DNA from 2 places in the Bradyrhizobium sp. USDA 3256 genome. Region 1 is predicted to be linked to the other one. Evidence: riboswitches for the same ligand, from Rfam matches in the RefSeq annotation. Region 1 holds a riboswitch; the other holds the start of a gene.
The links. Region 1 has a riboswitch for glycine ahead of ACVWY5_RS21705 (D-amino acid dehydrogenase). Riboswitches for the same ligand answer to the same signal wherever they lie in the genome.
Positions count from the first base shown of each region.

Region 2: another riboswitch for glycine. It lies ahead of gcvT (glycine cleavage system aminomethyltransferase GcvT); the one in region 1 lies ahead of ACVWY5_RS21705 (D-amino acid dehydrogenase).

Region 1 is NZ_JBSSAE010000002.1:4,204,997-4,213,126, forward strand. Features, by position in the region: gene ACVWY5_RS21670 (FAD-dependent monooxygenase) at 1-397, shown strand, start outside; gene ACVWY5_RS21675 (hypothetical protein) at 424-858, opposite strand; tRNA gene ACVWY5_RS21680 (tRNA-Leu) at 1,083-1,169, shown strand; gene ACVWY5_RS21685 (hypothetical protein) at 1,363-1,563, shown strand; gene ACVWY5_RS21690 (hypothetical protein) at 1,627-1,770, shown strand; gene ACVWY5_RS21695 (ABC transporter substrate-binding protein) at 1,840-3,459, opposite strand; gene ACVWY5_RS21700 (M20/M25/M40 family metallo-hydrolase) at 3,725-4,855, shown strand; glycine riboswitch at 4,947-5,053, shown strand; glycine riboswitch at 5,057-5,171, shown strand; gene ACVWY5_RS21705 (D-amino acid dehydrogenase) at 5,237-6,595, shown strand; gene ACVWY5_RS21710 (ABC transporter permease) at 6,756-7,697, shown strand; gene ACVWY5_RS21715 (ABC transporter permease) at 7,701-8,130, shown strand, end outside.
Region 2 is NZ_JBSSAE010000002.1:4,362,630-4,370,759, forward strand. Features, by position in the region: gene ACVWY5_RS22460 (NADP-dependent isocitrate dehydrogenase) at 1-353, shown strand, start outside; gene ACVWY5_RS22465 (DUF3455 domain-containing protein) at 390-890, shown strand; gene ACVWY5_RS22470 (cyclic nucleotide-gated ion channel) at 994-2,244, opposite strand; gene alaS (alanine--tRNA ligase) at 2,256-4,943, opposite strand; glycine riboswitch at 5,146-5,234, shown strand; gene gcvT (glycine cleavage system aminomethyltransferase GcvT) at 5,375-6,520, shown strand; gene gcvH (glycine cleavage system protein GcvH) at 6,541-6,906, shown strand; gene gcvP (aminomethyl-transferring glycine dehydrogenase) at 6,930-8,130, shown strand, end outside.

The sequences.
Region 1 (8,130 bases):
CGGCGCGGTCGACGGCTGGCGCAAATGGGCACTGTTCACCCTGCCCGACATCGGCCGCTGGAGCGAAGGCGCGGTGACGCTGCTCGGCGATGCCGCGCATGCGATGCTGCCGTTCGCCGCGCAAGGCGCCGGCATGGCGATCGAGGATGCGGCCGTGCTCGCCAAGGCGTTGAGGGACAGCACCGGGGAAAACACCGCAGGTATTCCCGCCGCGTTGAAGCGCTACGCACGGGTGCGGCGCGGGCGCGTGCTGAAAGTGCAGCGCCTGGCGCGGCAGCAGGGCCGCATCTATCATTTGCGCGGGCCGGCGGCGATCGCGCGCGATCTGGCGATCCGCGCCATTGGTCCGGAGCGCATGCTGGCGCGGCAGGACTGGATTTACGACTGGCGCGCCTGAGCTCGGCCAATCGCAACAACGCAGGCTTAGTGGACGAGGCCCCGTGGCGCGCGCGGGCCCTTCGCCGCCGGCGTGGGAGCAGCGGGGGCAGCGGCCGCAGGCGTGTCCGGCGGGCTTTCATGGCACTTGCCTTTGCGCCAGGCCTCATCCGCCAGCTTCTGCTGAGAGTGGATCGAGATCAGCTCGTTGCGATAGACCATCTCGGAGACGACAGTACCGCCGACGCCGGTCTCCGCCTTGGCCATCAATTTTTCCTGATCCGCCGCGCGGGTCTTGAGATTGCTGCGCTCGTTCTCGAGCTGCTTGCAATCATAAAGCTCGTACTTGGCGGGGTCGGCGAATGCCGACGGCACGGTGTCGCCGATCTGCGCGCAGCCGGAAACGCCCGCGGCCGAGGCGAGCAGCGCGATGACGGCCGCCGCGCGCGACAGCATCAGGCGGCGTGGGAAACGAACAGACATTCAGCTTTCTTAACCGGACAGTGTTGAGATTGCCTAAAGCAGCCACCGGTGTCCGGATTGAGGCTCAATCGCGGCGGCGCGCCGCTTATCCCAATGCTCGGCCTCCGAGGCAAATGGAATTGCGGGCCGCCGCTTAAGCCTTTGAAAGCTCACTTGTTAGCACCGGATAATGACAATTCCACTCGGCGCCCAAACGCGCTAAAAATCGGCGCGCCTGGCGCAACGCGGACGTGGCGGAACTGGTAGACGCAAGGGACTTAAAATCCCTCGATGGCAACGTCGTGTGGGTTCGACTCCCACCGCCCGCACCAGCCTTCGCATGCCGTGCGCGGACCCACTACTCGGGAGGGCCAGTGTCGCGGTGCTCGCCGCGTCGTGTCTTCCGGCGGTGGCGTGGTTCACACGCCGCAATCGCTGACTGTCTTACTCTTCCCGCATTGGAAATTCCGGCCGCGCAGTTCGCGGCCGTCGCATTTCGAAATCAATTTTGGTCGGAGATCGGCGATGGAGATTGCAAACTGCAATCGGATCGACGCTACGCCCGACGACCGCGCGCGGCGATGGATCCGCGCCGCGATCATGCTGTACGGACTGCTCGCGTTTGCCGCTGGAGCGGTGGTCTGGATGAACGGAACCGGTATCGGACCGACGCAGCTCACGAGCCTGTCGAGCCCGAGCAGCATGAGACCAGAGCACGGCGATTAGCGGTCGCCGGTTCGGAACCCGTGCACTGCATATTCGTTGTCATGCCGCAATTGGAGCATGACGATGACGAACGACGATCCATCCGCGCAGCGCGCAACCGACCAATGCGATCAGCGCAAGGAGCGTCCCTCCCCGCCGCAGAACGCACCACAAGGCGGGCCACCGCTCAGCGACGGACTGGAGCAGCTCCGCGACAGCCACACCTGACACGCGACAGCGCGAAAAGAAAATGGCCGGGACACGTCCCGGCCATTTGTTTTGCGCCAAGCCGCAGGCTTACTCGGACTTGTCGATGTTCCAGAAGATCGGCGTCGCCGGGCCGTCGAGCACGCCGGTCAGCGACTTCCGCCACGCGCTCGGAATGGTGTACTGGCCGAGCGGAACGTAGATCACCTGATCGTAGGCCTCGGTCTGGATTTCCGTGGCGATCTTCTTCTTTTCCTCAGCCGAGCCGGCGCGCGCGAACTTGTCACGCAGCTCCTCGATCTTCGGGTCTTCGGCCCAGCCGAACCAGCCGCCATTCTTGCCGCGACCGGTGATCGACGCGTTGACGATCGGATCGGAGACGTCGGCCGCGACCCAGTTTGTGAAGAACATGTTCCAGCCGCCCTCCTTGGGCGGCTTCTGGCTGGCGCGGCGGGTCACCACGGTCTGCCAGTCGGTGGCCTGCAGGTCGACCTTGAAGCCGGCCTCGCGCAACTGCTGCGCAGCCACGACCGGCTGGGCCTTCAAAGTCGTGACGTCGCCCGGCGCCATGATCACCACGGGGGTGCCGTCATAGCCGGATGCGGCGAGCGCCTTCTTGGCTTCCGCCAGGCCGTTGCCCTTCACCAGCGTTTCGGCCCCGACGTCGGTCTCGAGCGGCGTGCCGCAGACGAAGAAGGCGCCGCAGATCTTCTGGTACTTGGCGTTGCCGACCAGCGCGTCGAGCACGTCCTTCTGGTTCATCGCGAGGAACGCAGCCCGGCGCACCTTCGGGTTGTCGAACGGCGGATAGAGGAAGTTCATGCGTCCGAGGGTCTGGAAGCCGAACTTGTTCAGGACGTCGATCTTGAGATCCGGATTGGCTTCGAGCACCGGCAGCATGTCGAACGGAAGGTTCTCCATGAAATCGATGTCGCCGGATTGCAACGCGTTCACCGCGGTCTGCGCATCGGCCATCGTGACCCACTCGACGCGGTCGACCTTGACGACCTTGCCGCCCGCGGTCCAGCTCGCCGGCTCCTTGCGCGGCACGTAGTCCTTGTTCTTCTCATAGACCGCCTTCACGCCCGGCTGGAATTCCGCCTGCACGAATTTGAACGGTCCGGAGCCGATCTGTTCCGGGATCGGCTTGTCCGGCGGCGTCTCGGCAAGACGCTTCGGCATCATGAACGGCACGCGCGACGACGGCTTGCCGATCGATTCCAGCACGAGGCCGTAGGGTTCCTTCAGCTTCAGCGTGATGGTCTTGGCGTCGGTCGCCTCCAGGCTCGCGACGAAGTCCATCAGCTTCTGGCCCATGCCGTCGACTTTGCCCCAACGCTGCAGCGAGGCGACGCAGTCTTCCGCGGTGACCGGCGCGCCGTCGTGCCACTTCAGGCCGTCGCGCAGCGTGAACGTGTAGGTCAGCTTGTCGTCGGAAACCTTCCAGTCCGCCATCTGCGGCTGGATCTTGAAATTGGAATCCGTCGCCAGCAGCGTGTCATAGATCATGTAGCCATGATCGCGCGTGATGTAGGCCGTGGTCATGATCGGATCGATGACGCGCAGATCCGAGTGCATCACCGCGGTGATGGTCTTGCCCGCGGCCATCGCCTGCGGTGCGAATGACAATTCCTGCGGCGCGAACGACAGCGCGAGCGCCGTCAACGCGGCCGCTAGCGTGCGGTGTTTCCAACGCGAGATAGGGAACATGCAATCTCTCCTGACGTGTAACTGGTCAAAGCCGGCTTATTCGTTATGCACGCGGTTCGTTATTTAGGCGAACTAACATGCTGTATGGCTTGTGAAATCGAGACTTGCACCAAGCGCCAAGCGCGTCAATCGGTTTCAGGTCGCATCGGACGTACACAAACGAATGAGGCCGCGCGCCAGATTTTGGCTTTACAAAATCGTCGGCTGAGATTTTCGTAACGCGCGCGCGATGCCGGCGCCGTCAGAACAACAAGAGAGAACAACGATGAACCCCGCCAATCTCCCGTTTGATTCCGAAGCGATGCTGCAGGGCCTGCGCAGCTGGGTGGAATGCGAAAGCCCGACCTGGGACGCCGCCGCGGTCGAACGCATGCTCGATCTCGCCGCCCGCGAGATGGCGATCATGGGTGCGACGATCGAGCGCATCGCCGGACGCCAGGGCTTCGCGGGCTGCGTCCGCGCCCGTTTTCCCCATCCGAAACAAGGCCAGCCCGGCATCCTGATCGCCGGCCATCTGGACACCGTTCACCCCGTTGGCACCATCGAGAAGCTGAAGTGGCGGCGCGAAGGCAACAAGTGCTTCGGGCCGGGCATCTTCGACATGAAGGGCGGCAACTACCTGTCGATCGAGGCGATCAGGCAGTTGGCGCGCGCCTCCTTCACGACTCCGCTGCCGATCACCGTGCTGTTCACCCCCGACGAAGAAGTCGGCACGCCGTCGACGCGCGACATCATCGAGGCGGAAGCCGCGCGCAACAAATACGTGCTGGTGCCGGAGCCCGGCCGTCCGAACAACGGCGTCGTCACCGGCCGCTATGCGATCGCGCGCTTCAATCTGGAAGCCACCGGCAAGCCCAGCCATGCCGGCGCGACGCTGTCTTCCGGCCGCTCCGCGATCCGGGAGATGGCGCGGCAGATCATCGCCATCGACGGCATGACCACCGAGGACTGCACGTTCTCGGTCGGCATCGTGCATGGCGGCCAGTGGGTCAATTGCGTCGCGACGACCTGCACCGGCGAAGCGCTCAGCATGGCCAAGCGCCAGGCCGATCTCGACCGCGGCGTCGAGCGCATGCTGGCATTGTCGGGCACCGCCAACGACGTGAGCTTCAAGGTGACGCGCGGCGTCACTCGCCCGGTATGGGAGCCCGATGCGGGCACCATGGCGCTGTATGAAAAGGCAAAAGGCCTTGCGGCAGCGATGGGTCTCGATCTGCCGCACGGCAGCGCCGGCGGCGGCTCGGACGGCAACTTCACCGGCGCGATGGGCATCCCCACGCTCGACGGCCTCGGTGTACGCGGCGCCGATGCACATACGCTCAACGAGCATATCGAGGTCGACAGCCTTGCCGAACGCGGCCGCCTGATGGCGGCGCTGCTGGCGACGCTGGACTGACATCGATTGCACTGCACAACACGTTGGCACTGCCGGATCGAAATTTAGCCTTGTCCATTTTTAAGGCTTCGCCTACGGTCCGGCCGTCCAACGCGACGATGCGGGAGAGATCGAAGCGACAACATTCGTGTTGTTGCCTTCGGCGCCGACGGAGCAACCGCCCCGGAAACTCTCAGGCAAAAGGACTGTATCGTCAGGACGATCTGGAGAGAGACGAACATGGCCGCACATCAAGGGCCATGACGTCCACCGAAGGGGATAGTTCGCTTCCGGCCCCGGCCCGATGCGGATCAAGCTCTCAGGTACCGTGACAGATGGGGCGCCGATGCCGGTTTCACCGGCGGTTCGGCGACTCTAACCCACGGGAGCCTGAAAACCATCATGCCACACATCGCGATCATCGGCGCCGGCATCACCGGCGTAACGACGGCCTATGCCCTGCTTGAACGCGGCTACAAGGTGACTGTCCTCGACAGGCATCGCTACGCCGCGATGGAAACCTCGTTCGCCAATGGCGGACAGCTTTCCGCCAGCAACGCCGAAGTCTGGAACAGTGCTGCGACCATCCTGAAGGGGCTGCGCTGGATGCTGAGAAGCGACGCGCCGCTGCTGATGAACCCGAAGCCGAGCTGGCACAAATATTCCTGGATCGGCGAGTTCGTAGGTCACATCACGCGCTATCGCGGCAACACCATCGAGACCACAAAGCTCGCCATCGAAGCGCGCAAGCATCTGTTCTCGATCGCAGAGCGCGAGAACATCGCCTTCGATCTCGAGCGCTGCGGCATCCTGCACGTCTATCACGACAGGGCCGGCTTCGAAGCCGGCCTCAAGGTCAACACGCTGCTGCAGCAGGGCGGGCTCGACCGCCGGCCGGTGACCCCGGACGAGATCCGCGTCATCGAACCCGCGTTGCAGACGGCCTGCTATGGTGGTTTCTTCACGCCGTCGGACGCGACCGGCGATATCCACAAATTCACCCGCGGCCTCGCCGACGCCTGCATCCGCCGTGGCGCGAGCTTTGTCCATGAAGCCGACGTCGACACGATCGCGCGCGGCGATGACGGCTTCCGCATCGGCTGGAACGAAGCTGCTTCACATGATGCTGCGGTCGCGACGCGACGGCAGTTGCAGGCGGACGGGATCGTGATTTGCGCCGGCGTGGCGAGCCGCCACTTCGCCGGCCTGCTCAACGATCGCGTCAATGTCTATCCGGTGAAGGGCTATTCGATCACGGTGCAGCTCGATGCGCCGCAAAGCCGGAATGCCGCGCCCACCGTCAGCCTGCTCGATGAAGCTGCGAAGATCGTCACCAGCCGGCTCGGCGCCGACCGCTTCCGCGTCGCCGGCACCGCCGAGTTCAACGGCTTCAACCGCGACATTCGCGCCGATCGCATTCAACCGCTGGTGGACTGGGTGCGGCATCATTTCCCAGAGATCGATACGTCGAAAGTCGTGCCATGGGCGGGCTTGCGCCCGATGATGCCGAACATGATGCCGGTGGTTCGCGCCGGACGGATTCCGGGCGTGTTCTACAATACGGGCCACGGTCATCTCGGCTGGACACTGTCGGCCGCGACGGCGCAGATGGTGGCCCAGGCGATCGACGATTGGCGCGACCTCGACACGCCGCCGATGGCGCCGTCGATCGGTGCCGGGCTCGACGTGGATTCCAACGCGCGCAAAGCTGAAATCAATCCACCTTCCAGTGGACTGCTTCGAACTTCACCGGAGGAATAATCGCGGCCAACAGGACTGATTAGCTGCACCGCAAAAACCGCAGCACCGATGGCATGGGACTTGCTCAAGTTCTACCGTGAGTCTGCTACCATCTGTGCTACGGTCTGGTGTGCAACGGTCCCGCTGGGGACTTCATCGACCACAACCCAACGGATCAAATTTGCTCGGATATCTGCTTCGCCGCATCCTCGCCGCCATTCCCGTGATGGGCGTGGTGGCTCTGTTCGTGTTCCTGTTGCTGCGGCTGACGCCGGGCGACCCGGCCGCCATCCTCGCCGGCGACAACGCGACTCCCGAACAGCTCGAACGTATCAGGACCTCGCTTGGTCTGAACGAGCCGATCTACATCCAGTTCTACACCTGGATCGCCAAGCTGCTGCACGGCGACCTCGGCGTCTCCCTGATCTCGAATAAGCCGATCCTCGAAATGATCGTCCCGCGCCTCGAGCCCTCGATCTCGGTCGCGCTGGCCACCATCATCCTCTCGATCCTGGTGGCGGTGCCGCTCGGCGTGATCGCGGCCTGGAAGCACGGCACCTGGATCGACCGCTTCGTGATGGGGCTCTCGGTGCTCGGCTTCTCGGTGCCGGTGTTCGTGATCGGCTATGTGCTGATCCAGATCTTTGCGATCGATCTGCGCTGGGTTCCGGTACAGGGCTTCAAGAGCATCTCGGCCGGCTTCGGTCCGTTCTTCCAGCGCCTCATCCTGCCGACCTGCACGCTCTCCTTCATCTATGTCGCGCTGATCGCACGCATGACGCGAGCCTCGATGCTCGATGTGCTCGGCGAGGATTACGTGCGCACCGCGCGAGCCAAGGGCATCGGCGAGACCGGCGTGCTGTTGCGCCATGCGCTGCGCAACGCGGCCGTGCCGGTCATCACGGTGATCGGTTCCGGCTTCGCGCTCCTGATCTCGGGCGTCGTCGTCACCGAAAGCGTGTTCAACCTGCCCGGCATCGGCCGCCTCACCGTCGATGCGGTGCTGGCGCGCGATTATCCGGTGATCCAGGCCATGATCCTGTTGACGTCGGGTATCTACGTCGCGGTCAATCTGTTGATCGACCTCGCCTACACCCTGCTCGATCCTCGTATCCGGTACTGAGCAATGGCGATCGAAACCCTTCCCGAATCCTCGCTTCCCGTCACCCGGCCGTTCCGCGTCAAGTTCGGCTTCCTGACGTCGACGCCGATCATCGCGGTTGCGACGATCTGCCTCGCCCTCATCATCCTGATGGCGATCTTCGCGCCGCTGCTTGCGCCGCATGATCCTCTGCTGCTGACGCCGTCGCAGCGGCTGAAGCCGTCGAGCGCGCAATATCTGCTCGGCACCGACGCCTATGGCCGCGACCTGTTGTCGCGCATCGTCTACGGCGCACGGATCTCGCTGGTGATTGGGCTCGGCGCCGCCGTCTGCTCGATCGCCATCGGCCTTCTGATCGGTCTCGTCGCCGGCTTCTTCCGCTGGGTCGATGCGGTGCTGATGCGCGTGATGGACGGCTTGATGGCGATCCCCGCCATCCTGCTCGCGATCGCCG
Region 2 (8,130 bases), 160 kb from region 1:
TGATGACCTCGGTGCTGCTCACCCCGGACGGCAAGACCGTGGAAGCCGAGGCCGCCCACGGCACCGTGACCCGCCACTACCGCGAGCACCAGAAGGGCAAGGAGACCTCGACCAACTCGATCGCGTCGATCTTCGCCTGGACCCGTGGCCTCGCCCATCGCGCCAAGCTCGACAACAACGAGGCGCTGGCGAAGTTCGCCACCACCCTAGAGAAGGTCTGCGTCGCGACCGTCGAGGAGGGCTACATGACCAAGGACCTCGCGCTCCTGGTCGGCGCCGACCAGCGCTGGCTCTCGACCACCGGGTTCCTCGACAAGGTGTCCGACAACCTCGTGAAGGCGATCGCGGCCTGAGGCCGTCGTCTTTGGAAGACAGGTGCGAGCATGACCATGGCCCTTGTCAGAGCCGTCGTGCTCGCATCGTTCTCGCTCACCGGGTCGGCGGCATTCGCTGCCGATCCCCTGCCCGACGCCGTCGCGGCGCCCGGCGAGTCCCCGGTTCTGTCGGTCCATGCCGAGGGCGTGCAGGTCTATGAGTGCAAGCCGGTCAGCGACGGCAAGCTCGCCTGGTCGTTCCGCGAACCGGTCGCCACCCTGATCGCCGACGGCCGCACGGTCGGCCGGCATTATGCGGGTCCGAACTGGGAGCATGTCGACGGCAGCGCCGTGACCGCCCGCACCGCCGGCAGCATACCCGGCACCACCGCCGCCGATATTCCCTGGCTGAAGCTCGAGGTGATCGCCCACCGCAGCAACGGCCTGCTCTCGGGCGTCGCAACCGTGCAGCGGATCAACACCTCGGGCGGCGAGCTCAGCGGCGCCTGCGACAAATCAGGCGCGCTGAAAGGCGCGGCCTACTCGGCGGATTACGTGTTCCTGCGACGGGACTGAGGCTAAAGCGCGATGAGATTAGGTTGAATCGTCATCGCGCCTTAGCTCTTTGTTTGAGCATGATCTTTCCGGAAAACCGCTTCGCACTTTTCCGGATCATGCTTTAATCGCGGATGCCGCCGTCGGTCTCGCGCGGCGCCTGGGCGATCTCCGCGGCGGCCAGGTCGCCGCCGGCCGCGAGCGGATCGGCAAGCCGCGCCTCCGCGGTCTCCCGGACATGGGCGGCGAGCGCCGGCATGCGCTCGATCAGGGCATGGAAGTCCTGCGCATCGAGCACCAGCAGCTTGGTCTTGCGCGTCGCCGTCACCGTCCCCGAACGGCTGGTCCGCCGCAGCAGCGCGATCTCGCCGAAGAACGCGCCGTCGGAAAGCCGCACAAGCTGGCTCGGCAGGTCGATCTCGACCTCGCCCGCGGTGATGAAATACATCGATGACGCCGCATCGCCGCGCCGCACCAGCACCTCGCCGGCCTCGATGGTCTGCGACCGCAGCAGGCGCATGATGTCGGAAATATCGGCGGCGCCAAGATGCGAGAACAGCGGCACCCGCGCCAGCATGCCCCAGGTCACGACGAAGTCGCGGCGCCGGACCTCGTCGGCGAACGCAGTCGAGATGATCGCGACCGGCAGCGCGATCATCGCGAAGCCGACCACGATCGCGATCACCGTGACGGTCCGGCCGAGCGGCGTAATCGGGACGACGTCGCCGTAACCGACGGTGCCGAGCGTCACGATCGCCCACCACATCGCCTGCGGCATGGTGCCGAACTTGTCCGGCTGCACCCTGTGCTCGATGGCATAGAGCAGCGAGGCGAACAGCAGCACCGCGCCGGTCAGGATCACCACGCAGCCGAACAGCGTGCGCCGCTCGGCGTGCAGTGCCGCCAGCAGCGAGCGCATCGCGGTCGAATAGCGCACCAGCTTGAGGAACGGCAGCATGCCGAACAGCACCAGCGCGGTCTTGTCGCCGACGACAAGCGCGATGGCCGACGGCAGGAAGGCGAGCAGGTCGATCACGCCGAGCGCCGAGAAGGCGTATTCCAGCCGCGCCCGCGCCGGCGTCATGTCGCGCAAGGAGTGGCCGACCACGCTCCAGAGCCGCGCGGCATATTCCAGCGCGAAGGCGATGACCGCCGCGATCTCGATGGTCGTCAGCAGCCAGCCGAACTGCGCGTCGATCTCGGGCACGGAGGCCAGAATCGCCGCCAGCACGTCGACGGCGATGATGGCGACGATGACCCGGGCAAACCGCAAGCCGCCCGAATGCGGCAGATCATCGCGTTCGAGCAGCTCGTAGAGACGGTCGCGCAGCCCGGGATCGCTGATCGTGGGCCTACCCGGAGCCGTCGCCACGATCAGACTCTCCGTCAGGCGCCGGCCGATGCCTGTTGAGTCATGGCCTGTTCGATCGCCGACAGCGCGGCGTCTGCCTTGGCGCCGTCGGGTCCGCCGGCCTGCGCCATGTCGGGCCGGCCGCCGCCGCCCTTGCCGCCGAGCACCTCGGAGCCCTTGCGCACGAGCTCGACCGCGTTGAACCGCGCGGTCAGATCGGCGGTGACGCCGACCACGATGCCGGCCTTGCCGTCCTCGGTGACGCCGACGATCGCGACCACGCCCGAGCCGATCTGCTTCTTGCCGTCGTCGACGAGACTCTTGAGATCCTTGGTCTCGACGCCCTCGACCGCGCGTGCCAGCAGCTTGACATTGCCGACCTCGCGAACGGCGGAGGCCGCGCCGTTCGACGCACCGCCGCCACCCATCGCGAGCTTCTTGCGGGCGTCAGACAGATCGCGCTCGAGCCTCTTGCGCTCTTCCATCAGCGCGGCGATGCGCGCCGGCACGTCGTCGATCGTGGTGCGCAGCTCCAGCGCCGCGGTCTTGGCCAGCGCGATGGTGTCGTTGGCGTGCTTGCGCGCGTGATGCCCGGTCAGCGCCTCGATGCGGCGGACGCCGGACGCCACCGCGCCCTCGCTGGTCACCGAGATCATGCCGATGTCGCCGGTGCGGCGGACATGGGTGCCGCCGCAGAGCTCGACCGACCAGCCGAACGCGTTCTGGCCGTGATCGCGGGCGCCCTTGCCCATCGACACGACGCGAACCTCGTCGCCATACTTCTCGCCAAATAGCGCGCGGGCACCGGCCTCGCGGGCATCGTCGACGCCCATGACCCGGGTCGTGACCTCGTCATTCTCCAGCACGACATCGTTGGCGATGTCCTCGATCCGGGCGAGCTCTTCCGGCGTGATCTGCTTCGGATGCACGAAGTCGAAGCGCAGCCGGTCCGGCGTGACCAGCGAGCCGCGCTGCGCGATGTGATCGCCAAGCACCTGGCGCAGCGCCTCGTGCAACAGATGCGTCGCCGAATGGTTGGCGCGGATCGACGAGCGCCTGGTGTGGTCGACCTCGAGCTGCAGCGCGGTGCCGACGCCGAGCGTGCCCTGCTCCACCGTGCCGAGATGCACGAACAGATCGCCGGCCTTCTTCTGCGTGTCGGCGACGCGGAACTTGACGCCCTCGCCGGTCAGCACGCCGGTGTCGCCGACCTGGCCGCCGGACTCGCCGTAGAACGGGGTCTGGTTCAGCACGATCGCGCCGCTCTCGCCGGCCTTCAGGCTCTCGACCTCGGCGCCGTCCTTGATCAGCGCCGTCACCGCGCCTTCCGCGCTCTCGGTCTCGTAGCCGAGGAATTCGGTCGCGCCGAGCTTCTCGCGCAGCGGGAACCAGGTCGCCTCGCTCGCCGCCTCGCCCGAGCCTGCCCAGGAGGCACGCGCCTTCACGCGCTGCCGCTCCATCGCGTCGGTGAACGACGCCTGGTCGACGCTGATGCCGCGCGACTTCAGCGCGTCCTGCGTCAGATCGAGCGGGAAGCCGTAGGTGTCGTACAGCGTGAACGCGGTGTCGCCGTCGAACATGTCGCCCTTCTTGAGGCCGGCGCTCTTCTCGTCGAGGATCGACAGGCCGCGCGCCAGCGTCTTGCGGAAGCGCGTCTCTTCCAGCCGCACCGTCTCCTCGATCAGCTTCTCGGCGCGGACCAGGTCCGGATAGGCCTGGCCCATCTCGCGGACCAGCGCCCAGACCAGGCGATGCATCAGCGGCTCGCTCGCGCCCAAGAGCTGCGCATGGCGCATCGCGCGGCGCATGATCCGGCGCAGCACGTAGCCGCGGCCCTCGTTCGACGGCAGCACGCCGTCGGTGATCAGGAATGCCGACGAGCGCAGGTGGTCGGCGATCACGCGGTACGACCCGACGTTCTGCTCGTTCGGACCGTGGCCGAGGGTCGACGCGGCGGCATCGATCAAATTGCGGAACAGATCGGTCTCGAACACGCTCTCGACGCCCTGCAGGATGCAGGCCATGCGCTCGAGCCCCATGCCGGTGTCGATCGAGGGACGTGGCAGCGCCACGCGCTCCTCCTTCGTCACCTGCTCGTACTGCATGAACACCAGGTTCCAGAATTCGAGGAAGCGATCGCCATCCTCCTCCGGGCTGCCCGGAGGTCCGCCCCAGATGTGCTCGCCGCGGTCGATGAAGATTTCGGAGCACGGACCGCACGGACCGGTGTCGCCCATCGCCCAGAAATTGTCCGACGTCGGGATGCGGATGATGCGGTCGTCCGAGAAGCCCGCGATCTTCTTCCAGTGGCCGGCCGCCTCGTCGTCGGTGTGGTAGACGGTGACCAGCAGCTTGTCCTTCTTCAGCCCGAAATCCTTGGTGATCAGATTCCAGGCGAGCTCGATCGCGCGCTCCTTGAAGTAATCGCCGAACGAGAAGTTGCCGAGCATCTCGAAGAAGGTGAGATGGCGCGCGGTGTAGCCGACATTGTCGAGGTCGTTATGCTTGCCGCCGGCGCGCACGCACTTCTGCGACGTCGTGGCGCGCTGATAGCCGCGCTTCTCGACGCCGGTGAAGACGTTCTTGAACTGCACCATGCCGGCATTGGTGAACATCAAGGTCGGGTCGTTGCGCGGAACCAGCGGCGACGAGGCCACGATCTCGTGCCCGTTCTCCTTGAAGAAGTTCAGAAATGTCGACCTGATGTCGTTGACGCTGCTCATGTTCATCCAATCGGAAAAAAGGGCCGGCCAGCCGCAAAAAGGCGTCATTTTCCGGCCGAACGCTTTTAGACATTGCCAGCTGCGGTGTCCAGAAACTGTGCAGGCGGATCATGGGCTTGCCGCGGCAGCACAAAGCCCATTGGATAGTTGCTGCAGCTGCGTTGACAGTCTTGGTGGCGCCGTGTTTTCTACCTACCTATACCTAGTCACGTCGGGAGAGACCGGCCTTACCGCCGGCGCCGAAGGAGCAACCGCCCCGGAAACTCTCAGGCAAAAGGACCGCGTGACGTCTGACATCTGGAAAGAGATGCTGGGGTTCGCCCCGATGCGTCCGCCGACGGGATAATACTCTCAGGCACAGCGACAGATGGGGCTTTCTGCAGGTTTCTCAAGGGGAAATGGGTCCCCGCGGGAACCGCGAGGGCCCTGTGATGCTTGCGCACGAAACCTCCCCGCTGAAACAGACCCCGCTGCACGCGCTGCACCTGGCGCGCGGCGCCAAGATGGTGCCGTTTGCCGGCTATGACATGCCGGTGCAATACGCGGCCGGCGTGCTGAAGGAGCATCTGCACACCCGCAAGGAAGCCGGCCTGTTCGATGTGTCGCACATGGGCCAGCTCGTGTTGAAGGCCAAATCCGGTAAGGTCGCCGACGCCGCGCTCGCGCTGGAAAAACTGGTGCCGCAGGACATCGTCGGTGTCGCACCGGGACGGCAGCGCTACGCGCAATTCACCAACAATGATGGTGGCCTGCTCGACGACCTGATGGTGGCGAATTTCGGCGATCACCTGTTCCTGGTGGTCAACGCCGCCTGCAAGGCCGAGGACGAGGCGCATCTGCGTGCGAATCTCTCCGACGCCTGCGAGATCGTCTCGCTGGCCGACCGCGTGCTGATCGCACTGCAGGGGCCGAAAGCCGAATCGGCGCTGGCGAAACTTTGTGCAGATGTCGGTTCGATGAAATTCATGGACGCCGGTCCGCGCCGCGTCGGCGACGTCGACTGCTTCGTCTCGCGCTCCGGCTATACCGGCGAGGACGGCTTTGAGATTTCCGTGCCCGCGGACAAGGCGGAAGCCCTGGTCACCGCGCTGCTCGACAATCCCGACGTGCTGCCGATCGGGCTCGGCGCGCGCGACAGCCTGCGGCTCGAAGCCGGGCTGTGCCTCTATGGCCACGACATCGACACCACGACGACGCCGGTCGAAGGCGCGCTGGAATGGTCGGTGCAGAAGGTTCGCCGCAGCGGCGGCGCCCGCGCCGGCGGCTTCCCCGGCGCCGACAAGATTCTCGCGCAATTCGCAGATGGCGCCGCGCGCCGGCGGGTCGGCCTGAAGCCCGACGGCCGCGCACCGGTGCGCGAAGGCGCCGCGCTGTTCGCCGATGCCGGCTCGACCGAGCAGATCGGCAAGGTGACCTCGGGCGGCTTCGGCCCGAGCCTCAATGCGCCGGTCGCGATGGGCTATCTGCCTACCGCCCTTTCCGCGGTCGGCACCACCGTTTTCGCCGAAGTGCGAGGCCAGCGGCTGCCGCTCAAGGTCGCCGCCACGCCCTTCGTCCCCAATACCTACAAACGCTGAACGCCAAAGGATCGATCCCCATGACGACGCTGTACACGTCCGACCACGAATGGCTCCGCATCGAGGGCGACGTCGCCACGATCGGGATCACCGACTATGCGCAGTCGCAGCTCGGCGACGTGGTGTTCGTCGAACTGCCCAAGGTCGGCCGCAGCCTGAAGAAGGCCGAGGCCGCCGCTGTGGTGGAATCCGTCAAGGCCGCTTCCGACGTCTACGCGCCGATCACCGGCGAGGTGGTCGAGGTCAACGACGCGCTCGCCGCCGAGCCCGCGCTGGTCAATTCGGACGCCGGCGGCAAGGCCTGGTTCTTCAAGCTGAAGATTGCCGACAAGGGCGAGCTCGGCGGCCTGATGGACGAGGCCGCCTACGCCGCGCACACCGCCTAAAGGATCACCCCGAGGATCACGTCATGAACGCGCCCTTCAAGCCGATCAACGAAGCCGCCACCGATTTCGTCCGCCGCCACATCGGACCGTCGCCGCGCGACGTCAACGCGATGCTGGAGACGGTCGGCGCCGCGAGCCTGCAGGCGCTGATGAACGAGACGCTGCCGGCGTCGATCCGGCAGAAGGCGCCGCTCGATCTCGGCCGGGCGCTGAGCGAGACCGAGGCGCTCGCGCATATGAGCGAGCTCGCCGCGCAGAACCAGGTGTTCACCTCGCTGATCGGCCAGGGCTATTCGGGGACCATCCTGCCCGCGGTGATCCAGCGCAACATTCTGGAGAACCCGGCCTGGTACACCGCCTATACGCCGTACCAGCCGGAGATCAGCCAGGGCCGGCTCGAGGCGCTGTTCAACTTCCAGACCATGATCTGCGATCTCACCGGGCTCGACGTCGCCAACGCCTCGCTGCTCGACGAGGCGACCGCGGCGGCGGAAGCGATGGCGCTCGCCGAGCGCCACTCGCAGGTCAAGGCGAAGGTGTTCTTCGTCGACAAGGAGGTGCATCCGCAGACGCTGGCGGTGATGCGCACGCGCGCCGCGCCGCTGGGCTGGGCGCTGGTGGTCGGCGATCCCCTGACCGAGCTCGACAACGCCGATGTACTCGGCGCGCTGCTGCAATATCCGGGCACATCGGGCGCGGTACGCGACCTTAAGCCTGCTATCGCCTCGCTGCGCGCCAAGGGCGCGCTGGCGATCGTTGCCGCCGACCTGCTGTCGCTGACGCTGCTCGCGTCGCCGGGCGAGCTCGGCGCCGACATCGCGATCGGTTCGGCGCAGCGGTTCGGCGTGCCGATGGGGTACGGCGGACCGCACGCCGCCTACATGGCGGTGCGCGACACGCTGAAGCGCTCGCTGCCCGGCCGCATCGTCGGCCTCTCGGTGGATTCGCGTGGGGCACCGGCCTATCGCCTCGCCCTGCAGACCCGCGAGCAGCACATCCGCCGCGAGAAGGCGACCTCGAACATCTGCACCGCGCAGGTGCTGCTCGCCGTGATCGCCTCGATGTATGCGGTCTATCACGGTCCGGAGGGCCTGACCCATATCGCACGCAGCGTGCATCGCCGCGCCACCGTGCTTGCCGCCGGCCTGCGCAAGCTCGGCTTTGCGCCGACCAGCGAAGCGTTCTTCGATACCGTGACGGTCGAGGCAGGCAGCAAGCAGATCG